2 regions of the Uniformispora flossi genome follow, and region 1 is predicted to be linked to the other one. Evidence: riboswitches for the same ligand, from Rfam matches in the RefSeq annotation. Region 1 holds a riboswitch; the other holds the start of a gene.
What was found. Region 1 has a riboswitch for ZMP and ZTP ahead of ACPA54_RS20825 (bifunctional 5,10-methylenetetrahydrofolate dehydrogenase/5,10-methenyltetrahydrofolate cyclohydrolase). Riboswitches for the same ligand answer to the same signal wherever they lie in the genome.
Positions count from the first base shown of each region.

Region 1 (3,394 bases):
GCTGGCACTCCCGCGTCCGCGGCGCCGCCGAAGTCCTCGGCCAGGTCCCGGTGTCCTGCCTCGCCGAGGAAATCGACACCGAAGGCGAAGGCCGCATCCGCGCGCTCATCACCATCGCCGGAAACCCGGCGGTCAGCGCCCCCGGCGCGGCCCGCCTCCGCGAAGCGCTGCCCAAACTCGACGCGATGATCAGCATCGACAACTGGATCAACGAGACCACCCGACACGCCCACGTCATCCTGCCCGGCCCCGGCCCGCTGGAAAGCCCGCACTTCGACGACCTGATGTGGAACTTCGCGGTCGGCAGCGCGGGCAAGTGGTCCGAGCCGGTCGTGGCACCCGAGGACCCGGACCGGCCCGCCGAATGGGAAATCGTGCTGCGCCTCGCCGCGATCGCCGCGGGACAGCCCGCCGCGGGCGTCGACGTCGCGGCCCTGGACGACATGTGGTTCGGCGTCCTCGCCCGCGCCTGCGGCCTCGACCCCGACGAGATCCTGCCGCACTACGACCACGGCGGCCCGGAACGCATCGTCGACCTGTCCATCCGCACCGGCCCCTGGGGCGACCGCTACGGCCGGAACGAAGACGGCCTCACCCTCGCCGACTTCAAAGCCGCCCCGGACGGCATCGACCTCGGCCCGATGGTGCCGCGCGTCGCCGAAATCCTCACCACGCCCACCGGCAAGGTCGAGATAGCCCCCGACTACATCACCGCCGACCTGCCCCGTCTCCGCGCCCACCTCGACCGGGTGGCCGACCCGTCGACGCTCCTGCTGGTCAGCCGCCGCCACCTCCGCTCCAAGAACTCGTGGCTGCACAACGTCCCGGCTCTCGTCGGCGGGTCCAACAAGTGCACCCTGCTGATCCACCCCGACGACGCCGCCCGCAGCGGCCTCCACGACGGCCGCCCCGCCGAAGTCGCCTCCGACGAAGGCGTGATCGAGGTCGCCGTCCAGGTCACCGACGAGATGATGCCCGGCGTCGTCTCCATGCCCCACGGCTGGGGCCATGACGAACCCGGCACCCGCATGGACACGGCCCGCAGTCACGCGGGCGTGAACTCCAACATCCTCGCCCCCGGCACCTTCGTCGACGCGATCTCCGGCAACGCCGCCGTCAACGGCATCCCGGTCCGCGTCCGGGCCGTGGCAGGCTAGGACCGCCGGGGCGGTTCGGGGACGGTCCCGGGACGGAGAAAACCATCCGGGACCGCCCCGACCCCTGGGTTACAGTGGCGCCAGGCCGTGACTGGCGCTGCGGGACCGTGCGGGAGCACCGTCCCCAGGGTGGGACAACCACCGGGGAGCGGCCCGACACGACGTCGTGCGATGAACCGCAGCCGTGCGCCTGGGCATTCCCCGTGGAGCCCCAGGGAGCCCGCATGACCCCGGAAACCCGCCCCGTCGCAGGCCGTCTGATGGACGGCACCGCCCTGGCCCGGCAGACGCTCGACGCAGCCGCCGCGTCCGCCGCCGCCCTCGCCGCCCGGACGGGCGTCGCGCCGTGCCTGGCCACCGTCCTGGTGGGCGAAGACCCGGCGTCCGTGACCTACGTGCGCATGAAGCAGAACCGCTGCGCGAAAGCCGGCATCGCGTCCCGGCACGTCGCCCTGCCCGCGAGCACCGGAACGGCGGAACTCGTCGACACCGTCGCCGCGTTGTCCGCCGACCCGGCCGTCCACGGCATCCTCCTGCAGCACCCGGTCGGCGCGCACATCGACGAACGCGCGGCCTTCGAAGCGATCGCCCCCGAGAAAGACGTCGACGGCGTCACCATGCGGTCCTTCGCCGCCATGGCGTTCGGCCTGCCCGGCTTCGTCTCCTGCACACCCGGCGGCGTGATGCGCCTGCTCGACGCCTACGCCGTCGACCCGCGCGGCAAGCACGCCGTCGTCGTCGGCCGCAGCCCCATCCTCGGCAAGCCCGCCGGGATGCTGCTCCTCGCCCGGGACGCGACGGTGACCTACTGCCACTCGAAGACCGCCGACCTCCGTGCCCGGCTGCGCGACGCGGACATCGTCGTGGCGGCGGTCGGACGCCCGCGGTTCATCCACGGCTCCGACCTCAAACCCGGCGCCGTCGTCGTGGACGCGGGCTACAACCCGGGCAACGTCGGCGACGTCGACTTCCCGTCCGCCCTCGAACGCGCGAGCCTCATCACCCCCGTCCCCGGCGGGGTCGGGCCGATGACCATCGCGGTGCTGCTCGACCAGACCGTCCGCGCCGCGGAGCGGCAGCTCGGCAGCGTCCAGGTCTAGATCGTGTCCGGCGGGTTCTGCCCCGCCCGGCCGACGCCTGCCTGGTCGACGGCCGGGCGGGGGCCGCGGGGCCGGGTGGCCGCGCGGTCAGGGGGTGCGGTCGGCGGATCCGGCGCGGAGGGCGGCGGTGCGGCAAGGGCGGCACGCGAAGACGGGCGTGCCGGACGCGAGGCGGCCGATCGGGCGCAGCGTGGGGTGGGCGGTGTCGCAGGCGATGCACGTGCGGCCGCGGCGCTGGGCGTCGGTGAGGGTGTCCGCGGGGCCCGGCCACGGCTCCCGGGCGGCCGGGCCCGCAGTGCCTCGGGGGCGGCGGAGGACCGCCGCGACCAACCCGGGCAGCCCGCCGCCGGGCGTGGCCCCGTAGGCCCCGGAAAGGGGCTCGCGGGGCCACGCCGACGGGCGCGCGGCGGAGCGGTCGCGCCGACGCGGGGTTGGGCGGCCGCGGCGGGTGATCCGGACGACGGGCACGGCACACACCTCGATGCAGGGGCAGGGGTGTGCGGGCCCCCGGCCTTCCGGACGGGCCGCGAACGCGGCCCGACGCGCCCCGCCGCGTCCCACCCGTCAGGTGGTCGGCGGCGGCTTCGAGGGTGGCGGCCCTCGCGGCCATCCTCGCGACGTGCTTTGCTGCGGGGCAACGTCCATTTTTTGAACGGTTACCGGGCAGCGCGGCCGCGACCTATGATCGGCGCCGCCGGAGGTCCGGCAGAGCCGGGGGAGCGACGAGCCGATGCCACGAGACAGCACCAGGACGGCGCAACTACCGGCCTCCGCACTAGCGTTGCGCTGGCTGCGGCACGACCGCGGGTACACCCAGGACGAAGCCGCGCAGGTCACGGGCGTGGCCACCTACCGGCACTACGAGCACACCAGGCCGCTGCGCGACCACGCGCTGCACCAGATCATCACCGGCTTCGCGCTGGACGCCGAGGAGATCGCCCCGCTCGCGGAAGCCGCCGACCGGGGACGGCCGGTCGTCGACTGCATCAGCCAGGCACCGGAAACACTCGGCGATTTAGGCGAGTTCGTCGACTCGCTGGCAGTCCCCGCCTACGTCACCGGGCCGTGGTGGCAGATCGTCCGCAGCAACCAGGCGGCCGGCGAATGGCTTTCCGACCTGCTGGAGCCCGACGCGCC
Region 1 covers NZ_JBMULZ010000009.1:70,531-73,924, forward strand. The annotation lists gene ACPA54_RS20820 (molybdopterin-dependent oxidoreductase) at 1-1,157, shown strand, start outside; ZMP/ZTP riboswitch at 1,235-1,360, shown strand; gene ACPA54_RS20825 (bifunctional 5,10-methylenetetrahydrofolate dehydrogenase/5,10-methenyltetrahydrofolate cyclohydrolase) at 1,382-2,257, shown strand; gene ACPA54_RS20830 (hypothetical protein) at 2,345-2,725, opposite strand; gene ACPA54_RS20835 (helix-turn-helix domain-containing protein) at 2,988-3,394, shown strand, end outside.

Region 2 (3,394 bases), on a different contig from region 1:
GCCCTCCCGGCGCGGGTGGAGCCGTCCGGTGCCGAGGTGGCTCCGGGGCCGGCCGCGGGCCGTGCGGCACGGCGTCCGCGCCGGCGGCTCGGGAGTGCCGCCCGGGTCGCGTTGGCCGGGGGCGTGGTCGCGTTGCTGGGCGTGTTCGGCTACTGGGGCTGGTCGTACTACCAAGGCGATCCGCGCAGCGTGCAGGAAGGCGACTGCATCGCGGCGCTGACCGGCGACGACATCCGCCCGGCGTCGTGCCAGGATCCGAACGTGAAGTTCCAGGTGCAGGAGATCTTCACCAATACGGCGGACACGGCGGCGTGCACGTCGGTGCTCGGCTCCACCAATCCGCTGGTGGTCAAGCGCGACGGGCGCAGCGACGTGTGGTGCGTGGGGCCGAAGTAGCCCTGCGCCGGTGTTCTGCCGGCGCCCCGGTCAGTGCTGCGGGGCGCCTTCCGCTTCCGGCTCCGGCTGGGGCTTCGGGGCCGGTTCGGGGACCTGGCGCGGTTCGGCGCGGCGCGGCGCCGGCATCTCGGTCTCCAGCAGGAGCAGGTCGTCGCGGCGGCGCTCCTTCAGCAGCCACCACGAGCTGAGGTAGAAGACCGCGGGGATGCCGGTGGGGGCGAGCAGCCAGAGCGGGCCGTCCAGGGTGACGGCCAGGATCGCCGTCCACAGGTGGATCATGCCCAGGGTGGCGGCGCGGCCGAGCGCCCCGAAGCCGTCGCGCAGCGTGTCGCGCACCGCGAAGATGCTCCCGGCGCACAGCGCGGCGAGGCCGGCGGTCAGTACGGCGGCGAGTATCAGCAGTTTGTCGAGGCCCGCGACCTCGTCGCCCTCACGGCGGACGGCGACGGCCATGACCCCGAGGGAGCCCGCGCCGAGCGCGAGGGCGGCACCCTCGACGACGAGGACCGCATACAACGTGCGTAGCAGGGCTGTTCGCCTGCTGCCCCTCATGAACTCCCCCGCAATCCCCGGTGCCCAGGCCCGGGTTGTCCGCGGCAGTTCGTCCAACCGGTCGCTTTCCGGGCATTCCCCGTGTCGTTTGTGGAGCACGTTACGCCTGTGGACCCTGCCAGACGTGAGCGACCCCCGGGTGGCGGATCGGTAACGATCGTGGTCCGGCTCGGAACGCTGCTCTTTACAGGGCAACGTACCGTGCCGACTATTGCGGGCAAATCGGATGATAAGCCGCGGATTCCTGGGCTGTTGCGGTGATTTCGTTCGCGGCCGGCTACGGGCGTGGCTTACGTTGGCGGTGCCGCGACTGGCGTCGACGTGGAACCGACCACGAGGGAGCGGCAGCGCAACCGCGCGTGGTGCCGTCCGCCTGGGCACCCGGGTCCGACCTGTGTAGGAATCGACCCGGGAGGAATACCCGTGGCTGCATCCGAACTGATGGACCGTCATCTCGAACTCTCCGCCGCCGACCCCGAGCTGGCCGGGCTGGTGCGCGCCGAAGAGCGACTCCAGCACGAGACGCTGCGGATGATCCCCAGCGAGAACTACGTCTCCGCCGCCGTGCTGGCCGCCACCGGCTCGGTGCTCACCAACAAGTATTCCGAGGGCTACCCCGGCCGCCGCTACTACGAGGGCCAGCAGGTGATCGACCCGGTCGAGAACCTGGCCCGGGACCGGGCGAAGGCGCTGTTCCGCGCCGAGCACGCCAACGTCCAGCCGTATTCGGGTTCGCCCGCCAACCTGGCGATGTACCTGGCGTTCGCGCGTCCGGGCGACACTGTGATGGGCATGGCGCTGCCGATGGGCGGGCACCTCACGCACGGCTGGGACGTGTCGGCGACCGGCACGTGGTTCCGCGGCGTGCGCTACGGCGTGCGCCGCGACACGGGCCGGGTCGACTTCGACGAAGTCCGGTCGCTCGCCCTCACCGCCCGCCCGAAGATCATTTTCTGCGGCGGTACGGCCGTGCCGCGTACCGTCGACTTCGCCGCGTTCGCCTCGATCGCCCAGGAAGCCGGCGCCCTGCTGGTCGCCGATATTTCGCACATCGCGGGCCTGGTCGCGGCAGGTGTGCACCCGTCGCCGATCGGCCACGCCGACGTCGTGTCGACGACCACGCACAAGACGCTGCGTGGCCCGCGCGGCGCGATGCTGCTCTGTGGTGCCGACCATGCCAAGGCCGTCGACCAGGCGGTGTTCCCGGGCCTCCAGGGCGGTCCGCACAACCACACCACCGCGGCCATCGCGGTGGCGCTGCGGGAGGCCACGACCGAGGAGTTCCGTGCGTACGCGCGCGCGGTGGTCGTCAACGCCGCCCGGCTGGCCGAGGAACTCAACGCCCGCGGCTACGACTTGGTCTCCGGCGGCACCGACACCCACCTGATCCTCGTCGACCTCGCGTCGACCGGCGTCGCGGGCAAGCCGGCCGCGAAGGCGCTCGACCGGGCGGGGATCGTGGTCAACCACAACGCGGTTCCCTACGACCCGCGCAAGCCGTTCGACCCGTCCGGCATCCGCCTGGGCACACCCGCGCTCACCTCGCGCGGCCTCGACCCCGGCCACATGCCGCAGATCGCGGCCTGGATCGACCGGGTGATCACCGCGCTCCGCGACGGCCGCAGCGGCGTCGAAGAGCAGGTCCGCGCCGAGGTCCGCGAACTGATGGCCGCCTACCCGGCGCCGGGCGTGCCGGTCGCCTGACCCGCCGACGGGCCGGTGACGCCGCTGCCGGAGTTGTGCCTCACCACAGCTTCGGCAGCGGCGCGGCACCGAGCTGGTCGGCGGCCCGCTGCAGGGTGCCGACCAGAAGGGCCAGGTCCGTGGGGCCGATCGGCGGTCTCCCGCCGACCCCGGGGGCCGCGGCGCGCCGCCGGTTGAGCGGGGCGCCGAGGTCCGTCCAGTCCTGGCGCACCGCGGTGGGACGCAGCGTCGCGGTGCGCGGCATGCGGCCGGTGACCCGGCCCGCCTGGAACGGATGCACCGCGCCGTCCGAACCGCGTACCAGCGCCCGGCCCGGGAACTCGGCGTCCAGCGCCGCCGCGTCGTCGATGTGCAGCACCGCCTGCGAGGACGCGGCATCGTCGACCCGCAGCGCGATCCGCAGCTCCGGCTCGGCGGTCACCTCCAAGCCCAGCGCGGGCTGCCCGGTGGTGACCGCCAAGTGCATGCCGAGGCCGCCACCGCGGTGCACGATCTCGGCGAGGCCCTTCACGAAGCCGGGGAAGTGCCGTGCCACACCGTCTATGTCGTCCACGGCCACCAGCAACCGCGGGAGCGCGAGCCCGGATTCGTCCCGGTAGGACGCGAACGGCATGCCGCGCAGCAGATGCTCACGCCGTGTCAGTTCCGCATGCAGCGCCGCGAGCGCTTCCCCGGTGCGGCGCCCGTCGGGCTCGTCCAGGTAGCCGACCGTGTGCGGCAGGTCGGCGCACACCGCCAAGCC
Region 2 covers NZ_JBMULZ010000011.1:30,841-34,234, forward strand. The annotation lists gene ACPA54_RS23270 (LppU/SCO3897 family protein) at 1-396, shown strand, start outside; gene ACPA54_RS23275 (hypothetical protein) at 427-948, opposite strand; ZMP/ZTP riboswitch at 1,245-1,334, shown strand; gene ACPA54_RS23280 (serine hydroxymethyltransferase) at 1,390-2,652, shown strand; gene ACPA54_RS23285 (FHA domain-containing protein) at 2,693-3,394, opposite strand, start outside.
Region 2: another riboswitch for ZMP and ZTP. It lies ahead of ACPA54_RS23280 (serine hydroxymethyltransferase); the one in region 1 lies ahead of ACPA54_RS20825 (bifunctional 5,10-methylenetetrahydrofolate dehydrogenase/5,10-methenyltetrahydrofolate cyclohydrolase).